DNA from 2 places in the Streptomyces sp. NPDC060064 genome. Region 1 is predicted to be linked to the other one. Evidence: riboswitches for the same ligand, from Rfam matches in the RefSeq annotation. Region 1 holds a riboswitch; the other holds the start of a gene.
The links. Region 1 has a riboswitch for cobalamin ahead of ACFWDI_RS18630 (ribonucleoside-diphosphate reductase subunit alpha). Riboswitches for the same ligand answer to the same signal wherever they lie in the genome.
Positions count from the first base shown of each region.

Region 2: linked by a shared signal. The riboswitch ahead of ACFWDI_RS12990 (cobalamin biosynthesis protein) and the one ahead of ACFWDI_RS18630 (ribonucleoside-diphosphate reductase subunit alpha) in region 1 are both predicted to bind cobalamin.

Region 1 covers NZ_JBHWWF010000014.1:133,902-141,411, forward strand. Annotated here, with positions in the region: gene ACFWDI_RS18620 (TetR/AcrR family transcriptional regulator C-terminal domain-containing protein) at 1-280, shown strand, start outside; gene ACFWDI_RS18625 (ribonucleotide-diphosphate reductase subunit beta) at 427-1,446, opposite strand; gene ACFWDI_RS18630 (ribonucleoside-diphosphate reductase subunit alpha) at 1,446-3,827, opposite strand; cobalamin riboswitch at 3,969-4,105, opposite strand; gene mctP (monocarboxylate uptake permease MctP) at 4,331-5,956, opposite strand; gene ACFWDI_RS18640 (DUF3311 domain-containing protein) at 5,953-6,243, opposite strand; gene ACFWDI_RS18645 (GntR family transcriptional regulator) at 6,488-7,252, opposite strand.
Region 2 covers NZ_JBHWWF010000008.1:177,787-185,296, forward strand. Annotated here, with positions in the region: gene ACFWDI_RS12985 (cobyric acid synthase) at 1-403, opposite strand, end outside; gene ACFWDI_RS12990 (cobalamin biosynthesis protein) at 400-1,365, opposite strand; cobalamin riboswitch at 1,471-1,612, opposite strand; gene ACFWDI_RS12995 (hypothetical protein) at 1,808-2,029, opposite strand; gene ACFWDI_RS13000 (anion permease) at 2,042-3,289, opposite strand; gene ACFWDI_RS13005 (class II aldolase/adducin family protein) at 3,526-4,188, shown strand; gene ACFWDI_RS13010 (alpha/beta hydrolase) at 4,280-5,407, shown strand; gene ACFWDI_RS13015 (hypothetical protein) at 5,526-6,995, shown strand; gene ACFWDI_RS13020 (VOC family protein) at 7,058-7,462, opposite strand.

The DNA.
Region 1 (7,510 bases):
GCTCAGCGGCGCCGAACGGATGGATGCCGCGGTCCTGTTGGCCGGACACGTACGCGCCATCGTCCAGCAGACCCGCGCGGCAGGTCCGGCAGGCAACCCCGAGGCCCAGCTGGGCGCCATCCTCGGAGAGCTGATGCAGGCACACGGTGAGCGCTTCCCCGCCCTCACTGCTGCGCTCGCCTCGGCGGCTCAGCCCGGCGAGGGTGACCAGGCATGGGAGTTCGGCCTGCAGCGCATCCTGGACGGATTGGCCGTACTCATTGACCGGCGCGCCCGCTGATTGTCAGCTCGATTTCGACGCCGGTGCACACCGCGCGCGAAAACTGAAACGGCCGGGCGGATGCGCAGAAGGCATCCGCCCGGCCGTTCAGCCCCCGTCCCCCGTATTCACATGGTCTGGAACGGTCCGGAAAGGTCTCGAAGGGTCTAGAAGTCGTCGTCGAAGCCGACCGAGCCCTCGACCGCCACCTGGTAGGCGGAAGGACGGCGCTCGAAGAAGTTCGTCAGCTCCTGGACGCCCTGCAGCTCCATGAAGGAGAACGGATTCTCCGAGCCGTACACCGGAGCGAAGCCCAGCCGCGTCAGCCGCTGGTCGGCGACGCACTGGAGGTATTCGCGCATCGACTCGGTGTTCATACCGGGCAGACCGTCGCCGCACAGATCGCGGCCGAACTGCAGCTCCGCCTCGACGGCCTCCTTCAGCATGTCGGTGACCTGCTGCTGGAGCGCATCGTCGAAGAGCTCGGGCTCCTCCTTGCGGACGGTGTCCACGACCTCGAAGGCGAAGTTCATGTGCATCGTCTCGTCCCGGAACACCCAGTTGGTGCCGGTGGCCAGACCGTGCAGCAGACCGCGGGAGCGGAACCAGTAGACGTACGCGAACGCGCCGTAGAAGAACAGGCCCTCGATGCACGCCGCGAAGCAGATCAGGTTCAGCAGGAAGCGACGGCGGTCGGCCTTCGACTCCAGCCGGTCGATCTTCTCGACCGAGTCCATCCACTTGAAACAGAACTGGGCCTTCTCGCGGATGGAGGGGATCTCCTCGACCGCGTCGAAGGCGGCCGCGCGGTCGTCCGGGTCCGGCAGATAGGTGTCGAGCAGCGTCAGATAGAACTGGACGTGCACCGCCTCCTCGAAGAGCTGACGGCTCAGATAGAGCCGCGCCTCCGGGGAGTTGATGTGCTTGTAGAGCGTCAGCACCAGGTTGTTGGAGACGATCGAGTCACCCGTCGCGAAGAACGCGACCAGCCGGCCGATCATGTGCTGCTCACCGGCGGAGAGCTTGGCGAGGTCGGCCACGTCGGAGTGGAGATCGACCTCCTCCACGGTCCAGGTGTTCTTGATCGCGTCGCGGTAGCGCTCGTAGAAGTCCGGGTAACGCATCGGACGCAGGGTCAGTTCGAAGCCCGGGTCCAGCAGGTTCTTCTCGGTGTTCGGGGTGGTCATTACTGGCAGGCCTCGCAGGACTCGGGGTTTTCGAGGGAGCAGGCGATCGCGTCCGCGTCGGGGGCCGACGACTGCTGTACGGGGATGGAGGCGGCGGTCGCCGCAGCGCCGGAGCCGGCCGCACGGGCGATCCGCGTCGCCGGCCGGGAGCGCAGGTAGTACGTCGTCTTCAGCCCCTGCTTCCAGGCGTACGCGTACATCGAGCTGAGCTTCCCGATCGTCGGCGTCTCCAGGAAGAGGTTCAGCGACTGGCTCTGGTCCAGGAACGGCGTACGGGCCGCCGCCATGTCGATCAGGCCGCGCTGCGGGATCTCCCACGCCGTGCGGTACAGCGCGCGGACGTCGGCCGGGATCCAGCTGAAGCCCTGCACCGAGCCGCTGGACTCGCGCAGCGCCTCACGGGTCTGCGCGTCCCAGACGCCCAGCTTCTTCAGCTCCGCCACCAGGTAGCCGTTGACCTGGAGGAACTCACCGCTGAGTGTCTCGCGCTTGAAGAGGTTGGAGACCTGCGGCTCGATGCACTCGTAGACACCTGCGATCGAGGCGATGGTCGCGGTCGGCGCGATGGCGAGCAGCAGGGAGTTGCGCATGCCGGTCGAGGCGACCCGGGCGCGCAGCGCGTCCCAGCGCTCCGGCCAGTTCAGCTCGACGTCGTAGTGGTCCGGGTGCAGCACGCCACGGGCCGCGCGCGTCCGGGACCAGGCGGGCAGCGGGCCGTTGCGCTCGGCGAGGTCGCAGGACGCCTCGTACGCCGCGAGCATGATCCGCTCGGCGATCCTCGTGGAGAGCGCCTTCGCCTCGGCCGAGTCGAAGGGCAGGCGGAGCTTGAAGAAGACGTCCTGGAGGCCCATCGCGCCCAGGCCCACCGGCCGCCACTTGGCGTTGGAGCGGCCGGCCTGCTCGGTCGGGTAGAAGTTGATGTCGACGACACGGTCGAGGAAGGTGACGGCGGTACGGACGGTCTCGTCGAGCCGCTCCCAGTCGATGCCGCCGTCGGCGACGAACGCACCCAGGTTGACCGAGCCGAGGTTGCAGACGGCCGTCTCACCGTCGTCCGTCACCTCGAGGATCTCGGTGCAGAGGTTCGAGGAGTGGACCGTGTGGCCCGGCTCCGCCGTCTGGTTGGCGGTGCGGTTGGAGGCGTCCTTGAAGGTCATCCAGCCCTGGCCGGTCTGGGCGAGCGTCCGCATCATCCGGCCGTAGAGGTCACGGGCCGGCATGGACTTCTGCGCGAGACCGGCGGCCTCGGCCTTGCGGTACGCCGCGTCGAACTCGTCGCCCCACAGGTCGACCAGCTCCGGCACATCCGCGGGCGAGAACAGCGACCAGTCGGCATCCGCCTCGACGCGGCGCATGAACTCGTCGGGGATCCAGTGCGCGAGGTTCAGATTGTGCGTACGCCGGGCGTCCTCGCCGGTGTTGTCGCGCAGCTCCAGGAACTCCTCGATGTCGGAGTGCCAGGTCTCCAGGTAGACGGCGGCGGCGCCCTTGCGCCTGCCGCCCTGGTTCACCGCGGCGACCGAGGCGTCGAGGGTCTTGAGGAACGGGACGATGCCGTTGGAGTGGCCGTTGGTGCCCCGGATCAGCGAACCGCGGGAGCGGATACGGGAGTAGGAGAGGCCGATGCCGCCCGCGTGCTTCGAAAGACGGGCCACCTGGTGGTAGCGGTCGTAGATCGAGTCGAGCTCGTCCAGCGGCGAGTCCAGCAGATAGCAGGAGGACATCTGCGGGTGGCGGGTGCCGGAGTTGAAGAGCGTGGGCGAGGAAGGGAGGTAGTCGAGGCGGCTCATCAGGCCGTACAGCGCGGCGACCTCGTCCAGGGCACGGACCGAAGCGTCCTCGGCGAGGCCGCAGGCGACGCGCAGCATGAAGTGCTGCGGGGTCTCGATGACCTGACGGGTGATCGGGTGCCGGAGCAGATAGCGGCTGTAGAGGGTGCGCAGACCGAAGTAGCCGAAGCGGTCGTCGGCGGTCTGGTCGACGAGGGCATCCAGCCGCGCGGCGTGCAGCGTCACGAACTCGGCCGTACGGTCCGCGATCAGGCCCTCGCGGTGCCCGACCGCGACGGATGCGGAGAAGGCCACCGAGCCCTGTCCGGCTGCCTCGTCCGCGATATGACGGGTCAGCAGGCGGGCGGCGAGCCGCGAGTAGGCAGGGTCCTCGGAGATCAGCCCCGCGGCCGCGTCGGTGGCGAGGCTCCGCAGCTCGGCCGCGTCCGACCCGGCGTGCCGGCCGCGCAGCGCGGCGGCGGCGACACGTCCGGGGTCGGTGTCGGGCAGATCGGCGGTGAGGTCCGTGAGGGTCCGCAGCAGTGCGGTCCCGGGGCCGTCGGCCACCTGCTCGGAGATGCCTGAAGCCGGATCGGCTGGCGCGATGGTCACGTGGTGCTCTCCCTCGCTCGGCTCTGGGCCGGCGGGGGAGGGGAGGCCGGTACGGGCGTACGTACCCGTCGAAGGGCAGCACACCGCACGGCGTCCACCGGCCCAACCGCGAGGCCCGGACGTCTCGGCACCCGGTTCGGTCGAGCCGGATGCACCGTCGGCAGGTCCTCGGACTGGCGGGGTACGACAAAGCGCACCGCATCACACCGTTGCGGGACAGTTCCGGATTCACACCGGATTCCCCTGCGTCGACAGCGACCATGAGCATACATGTGGGGGCCGCTTGATGCGGCACCCCCCACATGTTGTGTCATGGCGCACTGCGGCTCCAACGCGTAAGGGAGCAAGGTGATCCCGGGGACGGTCTGGATATCCGCCCCGGACCCCGCGCCTCAATCGCCGTTGTGGCTTGATGTGCGGGGCTTGATTTGCTGCCCGCCCAACAGCCAAGGGCCGTCGCGCCCCTCCCGGGAAACGCAACGGCCCTCACGCCGGCCCGACCGTCAGTGACTCACCCCTGCCGTCGCCGACGGCAGTTCCACCTGGACGCCCGCGTCGCCCGCGTCCGCCGTGTAGTCCGACGGGCTGGTCTCGTCGACGCCCTCCGGGGCCCCCAGCGCCCGCATGGCGAACGTCAGGACCACCGTCACCACCACGTTCAGGATGAACGCCGTGAGGCCGATGTAGCCGATCTCGCCGAGGCCGGGGATCTCCGCCGACGAGCCGCCGAAGTGCTTCTGTGTCGGGCTCGCGACTCCGTACGCCGCCGACGTGCCGTAGATCATGCCGACCGCCCAGCCCGCCAGCAGCGCCCAGCGGTGGAACCAGCGCGTGAACAGGCCGCCGACCAGAGCCGGGAAGGTCTGGAGGATCCAGATGCCGCCAAGGAGCTGGAAGTTGATCGCCACTGTCTTGTCCATCGTCAGAACGAAGACCAGCGCGCCCACCTTCACCAGCAGCGAGACCAGCTTGGAGACCTTCGTCTCCTGCGCGGGCGTCGCGTCCGGCTTGATGAAGTCCTTGTAGATGTTCCGGGTGAACAGATTCGCCGCCGCGATCGACATGATCGCCGCCGGCACCAGCGCGCCGATGCCGATCGCCGCGAACGCCACACCCGCGAACCAGTCCGGGAACATCGTCTCGAACAGCTGAGGGATCGCCAGCTGACCGTTCTGCACCTTGATACCGGCCGCGATCGCCATGAACCCGAGCAGCGCCAGCAGACCCAGCATCAGCGAGTACAGCGGCAGGATCGTGGTGTTGCGGCGGATCACATCACGGCTGCGCGAGGACAGCGTCGCCGTGATCGAGTGCGGATACATGAAGAGCGCGAGCGCCGAGCCCAGCGCCAGCGTCGCGTAACCCCACTGGCCCGCCTCGCCCGGCGCCAGCGCACCCCGTGGCTTCTCCGTCGCCGGGTTGATCTGCGCGAACGCGTCGCCCGCCTTCGCGAAGATGTCGTCGAAGCCGCCGAGCTTGATCGGGATGTAGATGATCGCCACCGCGATGACGATGTAGATCAGCGCATCCTTGACGAACGCGATCAGCGCCGGCGCCCGCAGGCCGGACGAGTAGGTGTACGCCGCCAGCACACCGAAGGCGATCAGCAGCGGCAGGTCCTTGACGAACCAGCTGGTCGTCTCGCCACCGCCGACGCCCATCACATCGAGTACCGCCTGGATGCCGACCAGTTGGAGCGCGATGTACGGCATCGTCGCCAGGATGCCGGTGACGGCGACCGCCAGCGAGAGGCCCTTCGAGCCCCAGCGCCCGCGCACGAAGTCCGAAGTGGTGACGTATCCGTGCTTGTGCGACACCGACCACAGCCGCGGCAGAAAGGTGAAGATCAGCGGGTAGACGAGGATCGTGTACGGCACGGCGAAGAAGCCCGCCGCGCCCGCCGCGTAGATCGCCGCCGGGACGGCGACGAAGGTGTACGCCGTGTACAGGTCGCCGCCGAGCAGGAACCAGGTGACCCAGGTGCCGAACGAACGGCCGCCCAGGCCCCATTCGTCGAGGCTGTCGCTCTCGGCCTTGCGCCAGCGCGCGGCCAGGAAGCCCATGACCGTGACGGCCAGGAAGAAGAAGATGAAGACGCCGAGCGCGACGCCGTTCACGCCGTCCTTCACTTCGACGCACCTCCCTTGCGGGCGCGCTGGTCACGCTGCCACAGCTGGTAAGCGATCATGGTGAGTGCGGTCGAGATGACCACCCAGAGCATCTGGTACCAGTAGAAGAACGGGATCCCGATGAAGGCCGGTTCGGTCTTCGCATACGAACTGACCCAGAGCATTGCCACAAACGGCGCGAAGAGGCAGAGGGCGACGATCACGCGCACCGGCGTGATGACCGGTGGTTTCGCTTCAGGAACTTCAGGCACTTCCGGCGCTTCTGGCGCCTCAGGCTCTGCTGACATACGGCGACTCCGTCCCCTCGCTGATCACCTGTACCTGTAATGCGCAGGAAATGTAGGCGAGGCTTTCGAACCGAGTCACCCCCGTCCGCATATCGGTACGGCAACGACTTCGCGTCGCGCCCGGGCACGGTGGCCGCAAACATGACATAGCGCCGCAACGGCAGTTGCGGCGCTGTGCCGATGAACCTCGGCGGGGCAGGGTGTGCGGGCCGGACCGCGGTTCAGGGACCGGTTCAGGGTCGGTTCAGGGTGCGGGGCGCTGAAGTCTCGCCACGAACTTGTACCGGTCGCCCCGGTACACCGAGCGCACCCACTCCACGGGCTCGCCCTGCGCGTCGAGCGAGTGGCGCGACAGCATCAGCATCGGCAGGCCCACGTCCGTACCGAGCAGCCCCGCCTCGCGCGGCGTGGCCAGCGAGGTCTCGATCGTCTCCTCGGCCTCGGCCAGATGGACGTCGTACACCTCCGCCAGCGCCGTGTAGAGCGAGGTGTACTTCACCAGGCTGCGCCGCAGCGCCGGGAAGCGCTTGGCCGACAGATGCGTCGTCTCGATCGCCATCGGTTCGCCGCTCGCCAGCCGCAGCCGCTCGATCCGCAGCACCCGTCCGCCGGCCGCGATGTCCAGCAGTCCGGCCAGCGTGTCGTCGGCCGTGACATACCCGATGTCCAGCAGTTGCGAGGTGGGCTCGAGGCCCTGGGCCCGCATGTCCTCGGTGTACGAGGTGAGCTGGAGGGCCTGCGAGACCTTGGGCTTGGCCACGAAGGTGCCCTTGCCCTGGATGCGCTCGAGGCGGCCCTCGACGACCAGTTCCTGGAGCGCCTGGCGCACCGTCGTACGCGAGGTGTCGAACTCCGCGGCGAGTGTGCGCTCCGGCGGCACGGGCGTGCCGGGCGGCATGGTCTCCGTCATGTCCAGCAAGTGGCGCTTCAGCCGGTAGTACTTGGGCACGCGTGCGGTACGGGTCTGTGCCCCGCCCTCGGTCTCGGTGCCGCCCCCGTCCGTGGCCATGGCCCGCCTTCCCGACTCTTGTGCTGCTGCCGTCACCGGCTCCTCCGTCTGTTGCGGCTCACATGGTGGCACGGTCCGGTCACGGGTCGTCGACCTCCCTCAGGTGTCGGTCCGATAACGGAGGTGACAGCCCTTCTTATACACCCTTGACACCCCTAAAGGTCTAGGCCAAGCTCCCGAGTACTGGTCTAAACCATTAAAGACCAGGTCCCAGCCCCACGAGCAGTACTCGTCGTATGTCTTCGCGGTGGGCAGGGG
Region 2 (7,510 bases), on a different contig from region 1:
CCACGACGGTCCCGAGCAGCGCCTCCTGCCGCCCACCGCGCAGCATTTTCCCGGGGGACGCCCCCTCAGACCCCCCGAAGAACCCGCGGGCGCTCAGTTCGCCCACCGGTTTGCCCATCAGGACCACCTGGCTCGACCGGTCGCTGCCCGGCTTGAGCAGCACGGGATTCATCAGCGCGCTCGGCTCCACGCGCGCGGCCTGCGCCTGCATGGCCTGCGCCCGGCCGATCTCCGCGCCCTCGCGCGTCACGAACGAATTGAGGGACATGTTCTGCCCCTTGAAGGGCGCGACCTTCACCCCCCGCCGCACCAGCCATCGGCAGATCCCGGCCGTGACGACGCTCTTGCCCGCGTCGGACGTGGTCCCCGCCACCAGCAGCCCGCCGCCTCTGCGCCTGCTCATCCCCGCCCCTTTCCCGCGCGCCGCGCGCGCAGTGCGTGACCCGCCAGGCGGCCCGCCGCGCAGGTCGCCAGTGTCAGCCAGCCGACGCGCCGCGAGAGCCGTACGGCGCGTTCGATGTCGCCGAACTCCACCGGGCGCCCGGTGGAGTTGAGTACGGGACGGTGCTCCACCCGGCCGCCGTACGAGAGGGTCCCGCCCAGCCGTACGCCGAGCGCCCCCGCGAACGCAGCCTCCACCGGGCCCGCGTTCGGGCTCGGGTGCTTCTTCGCATCGGCCCGCCAGGCCCGTACGGCTCCGCGCGCATCCCCGCCCGCGAGAACCGCGAGTCCCGCGGTGAGCCGGGCCCCCGGCCAGCCGGCCACATCGTCGAGCCGCGCCGAGGCCCAGCCGAACCTCCGGTATTTGGCCGACTTGTGCCCGACCATCGCGTCCAGCGTGTTGACGGCACGGAACCCCACCAGACCCGGCACGCCCGCGACGGCGCCCCAGACCAGCGCGCCCACCACGGCGTCGGAGGTGTTCTCGGCGACGGACTCGACGACGGCGCGTGCGATCTGCTGCTCGTCCAGCGCCTGCGGATCGCGCCCGCACAGATGCGGCAGGCGCTCCCGCGCCACGTCCACGTCACCGGCGGCGAGCGCGCCGCCGATGGCCCGCGCCTCGCGGCCCAGCGACGTACCTCCGACGACGGCCCAGGTGGCCGCGGCGATCAGTGCGACGGATGCGCGGCCGCGGCCCCGTACACCGCGCGCGAGAACCGCGGCGGCACCCGCGGCGCCTCCGGCGCACACGGCGGTGTGCAGTGCGCCCCAGCCACGGTGGTCACGCCACAGGACATGCTCGACAGCGCCCGCGGCCCGCCCGAACGCGGCGACCGGATGCCCGCGGCGGGGATCGCCGAGCAGCAGGTCGCCGGCCAGGCCGGCGGTGGCGCCGTACACGAATTCACGGTCGGCACGCATGGGTTCAGGCCGACGCTTCGCCTCGAACGACCCTCGTACTCACAGCAGGAACTGAACCGCAGCCGGGCATGGCGATATGTCCTCACTCAGGGTGTCCGCGCCCTGGTTCGACGTGACCGGCGGTGAGAGTTCCTGGCTTCCGGGGACTGCTCCCCGGTGACAGTGGCGGGACCGCGCCGGATTTGCACCGGCTTCCTCTTCTGCCGCCGTAGATGGCTTCGGCAGTCCACCACGCTGCGAGAACGACCGTCAACTTGCCTTTGACCTGCGATGCAAGAGTGTGTTGGGGCACACATGTGGGGCGGTTTTCCGCCAGGTGTCGAAAACGGGCCGTACCGTCACGTCGCCCGCGACGCGAGAGCCGGGCCGGGTCACCCGAAGGGGTGCCCGGCCCGGCCTGTGAAGCGGTTGATGCAACTCGTGAAGCCGGTGAACCGTGCCGTCAGATGACGATCAGATAGATCCCGTACGCCACGGCCGCCGCGCAGAGCGCGAAGCAGGCGTACGCGCCGGTGCGTGCCAGGGCCGCGGAACCGCCCTGCGCGGCCGCCGACTCCTGCTTGGTCAGGCCGACGATGCCCAGGGTGAACAGACCCACGAGGGCGACGGTGGCGACGAGGCTCACGCCGAAGACGGAGCCGAGAGCTGCCCAGTCGATGTTCATGCTGATCTGTCCTTACACCGTGGCCGGCTGCGTCGGCTCGGAGTCGGTGGGGGCCGGAGCCGGGATGGTGGTCTTGAAGTCCTGCGCGGGCGTGCCGGCCGGCGGCGGGGTGACGGCCGCGATGGCGGTGGTCACGACACCCGCGGGCTCGGCGTCGGCGTCCACCGCGTTGACGTTGGTGTGGTCGACCACCTGGCGGCGGGAGATGAACCAGATCGCGGCGCAGGCGCCGATCAGGAAGGCCGCGACGACCGCGACACCCCAGTCGCCCTGCCTGGACACGAACTCCGAGCCCGCGGCGACCAGACCCGCGGCCGGCAGGGTCAGACCCCAGGCGACGAACATCCGGGTGGCGGTGGACCAGCGGACCACGCCGCCCTTGCGGCCCAGGCCCGCGCCCATCACGGCGCCGGAGCAGGAGTGCGTGGTCGACAGGGAGAAGCCGAGGTTGGAGGAGGCGAGAATGACGCTGGCCGCGCTGGTCTGGGCGGCGAAGCCCTGCTGCGGCTGGAGGTCGGTGAGGCCCGTGCCCAGGGTGCGGATGATGCGCCAGCCGCCGAGGTAGGTGCCCATCGCGATCGCGAGACCGGCGGAGAGGATGACCCACATCGGGGGGTTGGAGCCGGGGGAGAGGACGCCGCCGGCGACGAGCGCCAGCGTGATGACGCCCATGGTCTTCTGGGCGTCATTGGTGCCGTGGGCCAGGGAGACCAGGCCCGCCGAGGCGATCTGGCCGGCGCGGTAGCCCTTTGCGGTGGCCTTCTCGTCGGCGTTCTTGCCGATCTTGTACGTCAGCCGGGCGGCGAGGAACGCCGCGAGGCCGGCGACCAGCGGGGCCGCGATCGCGGGGATCAGCACCTTGGTGACGACCGTGCCGCCATTGACGCCGCTGACGCCGACCGAGGCGATGGTGGCGCCGATCAGACCGCCCATGAGGGCGTGCGAGGAACTGGACGGCAGGCCGATCAGCCAGGTCATCAGGTTCCAGAGGATGGCGCCGACGAGCGCAGCAAAGATGACTTCGGGTGTGATGCCTGACTCGGTGACGATGCCGCTGGAGATCGTCTTGGCGACCTCCACCGACAGGAACGCGCCGACGAGGTTGAGCGCGGCGGCCATGGCCACCGCCGTCTTGGGCTTCAGAGCGCCGGTCGAGATGGTCGTCGCCATCGCGTTGGCGGTGTCGTGGAAACCGTTCGTGAAATCGAACACGAGAGCTGTCGCGATCACAATCGCGAGCAGCAAGGTGATGTGTTCCATTTACCCAGGCAATCGTTTGACGTCAGTGGCTCGGCGAACGTAGTTAATCTGGGTGAACGGAAGATGAACTGAGACGGGCTTTGCGGTGTCCGCAAGTGAGGATCCGTCACTCCGCTCGCCGATCACCGCGGCGATGGCGGGAGCGGCGGCGCGGAAGGCGCCTTTTCTGGTGATTTGAGTGATCTCCGTCACCGTGACCTCTGTGGCCTCCCGGCCCCGCCTGACAGGATCGCCGCATGACCGATCAGGTGCGGCAGGACGCGATCGAGCGGGCGTGGGAAGACCTCGTGGCCACGGCCCGCAGAACAGCGGCGGAAGGCCTGGTGGTAGGCACCTCGGGCAATGTCTCGGTACGGGTCGGCGGACTCGTCCTGGTCACCCCGAGCGGAGTGCCTTACGACCGGCTCACTCCCGAGGACGCCGTCGCCGTCGATCTCGACGGGAACCAGGTCCTCGGCGATCTCGCCCCCACCAGCGAGCTGCCGCTGCACCTCGAGGTCTACCGGAACACCACCGCCGTCGCCGTCGTGCACACCCACGCCGTGCACGCCACCGCCGTCTCCACCCTCGTCCCCGAGCTGCCGCTCATCCACTACATGGCGGCCGCCCTCGGCGGCCCCGTGCGCGTCGCCGCGTACGCCCTGTACGGAACGGAGGAGCTGGCCGAGAACATGCTGTGCGCCCTGCGGGACCGCACCGGCTGCCTCCTCCAGAACCACGGCACGGTCACCTACGGCGACTCCCTCGACCAGGCCTACGACCGCACCGCCCAGCTGGAGTGGATGTGCCGGCTCTGGCTGACCGCCGCAGCGCTGCCCGGCTACTCGCCCACCCTGCTCTCCCGGTCCCAGCTGCACGAGGTGGCGGACAAGCTTCAGAGCTACGGCCGGCCCCGCTGACGTGCCGACCGCCTCGGCGCCGGAGGCCTCCGCAGACACCGGCGGCCCCCGTCCACTGGCCGCACGGCGCGGGGGTGCCGACACTGGAACGGTGCGCCCGGCAACAGCGACGGCGGTAGCCGTCACCACTCTGATCGGTGTCGGCGCGGCCGCGATAGCGGCCGGCCGCTACGCCAGCGACCTCGCGCTCAAGGCGCCGCCCGGCCGGCCCCTGCCCGGTGACCCCCGGCTCACCGTGCACGCCACGGCCCCGGGCCGGCTGACGCTGACCCGCAGCCTCGCCTCGCTGCGCCCCGGTACGTACGGAATCGAGGGCCCGGACGTCCACGCGGTCGTCGGCCCCGTCCTCGACGATGTCCCGCACGCCGCCGACACCGTCGTACGCCGACTGGAACGCGTCACCCACGGCAGCCTGGAACCGGGCACCCGGGTGCGGCTCACCCCGCAGGTGCACAGCGGCGACCCGGGCAGCGCGCTCGGCCTCAAGTACAGCGATATCGACATCCCCGGCGAACTGGGCGCGCTGCCCGCCTGGTTCGTACCCGGCGCCCGCGACACCTGGGTGATCACTGTGCACGGCCTGGGCGCCACACGGGAACACCCCATGAACATCATGAAGTTTCTGCACGCCCACCGGTTCCCGGTGCTCGCCCTCGCCTACCGCGGAGATCTCGGCGCCCCCAGATCCCCGGACGGCCTCGGTCACCTCGGCGACTCCGAGTGGCGCGACCTGGACGCCGCCATCCGCTACGCCGTGCGCTACGGCGCCCAGCGCATCGTCCTCCACGGCTGGTCCACCGGCGCCTCGATGGCCCTGCACGCCACGGCCAACTCCGCGCTGCGCGACCGGATCAACGGACTCGTACTGGACTCACCGGTCCTCGACTGGGAAGCCACGCTGCGCAATCTGGCCGCTGCCCGGGGCACCCCGGGGCCGCTGCTGACGCTCGCCGTCAGGGCTGCGCAGGGCAGAACGGGACTGCACGGCGACCGGCTGCTCGAGGCCGCGGACCCGGACACGATGCGCGTACCGACGCTGATCTACCACGGCCCGGACGACACCCTCGCGCCGTGGTTTCCGTCCCGCGAACTCGCCGCCCGCCGCCCGCAGCTGATCAGCCTGCAGACCGTCCAGCATGCCCCGCACGCCGCGATGTGGAACGCCGACCCGACACGCTACGAGGAAGCCCTCCGCCGTTTCCTCACCCCCCTGATGTAGTTCCTGCCCGATGTAGTTCCTGGACAGCCGACGGGTAATGCCTGGCAGGACGGCCGCTCAGTCCGGCCGACCAGGTTCCGTTTGGGCTTTCGGGCTGTCAGCGGGAAGACTGCTCCCCGTGACGTCCCGAAAGCCTGATGAGCAATTGGCGCGCAACTCCAGACTCCGTCTTGTCCGCCCGCGATCGCTGGCCGCCGCACGGCGGGCCGTGACGACCCGGCGCACCCGGCCTGTCCCGCGGCCTCCCGAGGGCACGCCGGCCCCCGCCGAGCTCGCCCGCCAGGCGCGGGCGGTCCTCGCCGACGCCGTACGGATCGCCCGCTGGGCCGCCGTCGAGCGGGACCCCAGCACCGCCCCGCTTGCCGACCGCGCCCAGGATCGGGCCGCGGCCGCCCTGGAGTTGACCCCGCGCCAGGTACGCGCGGGCTGGGACCGCGCCCGCCTCGCCGGCCTGGTCGAGCTGCACGGCGACACCGCACGCCCCGGCTGGCGGCTGCGCGCCTGGGACCGTGACGACATGGCCGTGCTGCGCGGCTGGGTCGCCCTCTTCGACGCCTGGTCGCTGGTCCATCCCGCGCCCGACGATGTCGCCCCCAGCGCGGTCGCCGAGGTCGTCGAGGCCGTCCCCCAGGTGCTCTCCCTCCTCCAGCTGTCGGCCGGCCCCGTGCTCGTACCGGTCCTGCTCGACCTCCTGCAGCAGCGTGTCGTGGAACTGCGCGAGGAGCGCTGCGAGGTCGCCCACGGTCCTCAGTCCGAACCACGGGCCGTCGGCGCCGACTCCGAGGCCAAGACCGCGCTCGAGACCGAGCTGGAGACCGAGCTCGAGTCCGGGCCCGGGTCCGACCCCGAGTCCCGGCCGGACGTTCCTGTCTCCCTTCTTCTCGACTGGGCTCTGGAGGGCCTTTCCGCCGTCGGCGCCCTGACCCTGGACCAGGGCCGGTCCGCCACGCTCACCCCGCTCGGCAACTGGGCGGTCTGGGTCAAGCTCGAGCAGATCTGCGTGGCCGCACAGAGCCCCGCCGGCAATATCGAGCAGCCCGCCGAAGACATGCTGCGCGGCTGCGCCCGCCTCACCCCCGGCCCGGCCCGCGCCGAGTACCGCGCCTGGCTCGCGGCCCGCACCGTCTCCAGCGCGGTAGCCGAGCTCCTCGGCGTCGCACGTGGCGAGGACGCCCTGCTGCGCGGACTCGCCTTCGAGGCCCTGCGCGTTGTCGGCGCCCCCGCCGAGGCAGACGTCCGCGCAGCCGCCGACGAGCCCTCGCTGCGCCCCTACGTCCTGCTCTGGCTCGCCGAGTACGAGGGAGCGGACCCCGAGGACGCCGCCGAGGTCCTCACCCGTGAGGAAGCGACCTGGCTCTGGGTGGACACCGCGGCGGCCGTCGCCGACCACGGCGAGCCCCAGCTGCTGCTGCGCCATCTCGACTCCGCGGTGCAGGGCACGGTCCCGGCGCTGCTCGACGAGGTCCGGGCCGGCGGCCACCCCCGTACCGTCCAGGTCCTGGTCGCGCTGGCTGCCGCGCACCCGGACCCGGCCCTGGCCAAGGCCGTGCGCCGGGCCGCGTTCCAGGTGCACACCGGAGGCGTCTAGCCGGGCCCGAACGCGGCGGAAGCCGACGAGCGGCGGCGGATGTCGGCGCGTGGCGGGGGAGGCTAGGACTCCTCCGCCCCCGGTGTGTACGTGCCGAAGCTCCACACATTGCCCTCGATATCGCGCGCCATGTAGTCACGCGCGCCGTAGTCCTGGTCGGTCGGCGGCATCACGATGTCCGCGCCATGCTCCACCGCATGGCTGTGATGTGCGTCGACATCGTCGACATGGACGAACACACCCGTCGGCCCGCCGCCCTCCATCAGCTTGTCGAACTCGCTGCCGGTGCCCTTGCTCCCCAGCATCACCATGCCGTTGCCGAAGGTCAGCTCGGCGTGCAGCACCGCGCCTGCCTCGTCCTCGTACACCGCGTGCTCGGCGAAGCCGAAGGCCTCGGTGAGCTGCTTGATCGCGGCCTTCGCGTCCGTGTACACCAGCGTCGGACAGATGCTCGGTGACTGCGACATCTCGATCACTCCTTCATGCTCGACGGTAGGGGTGTGATCTGTGTCTCA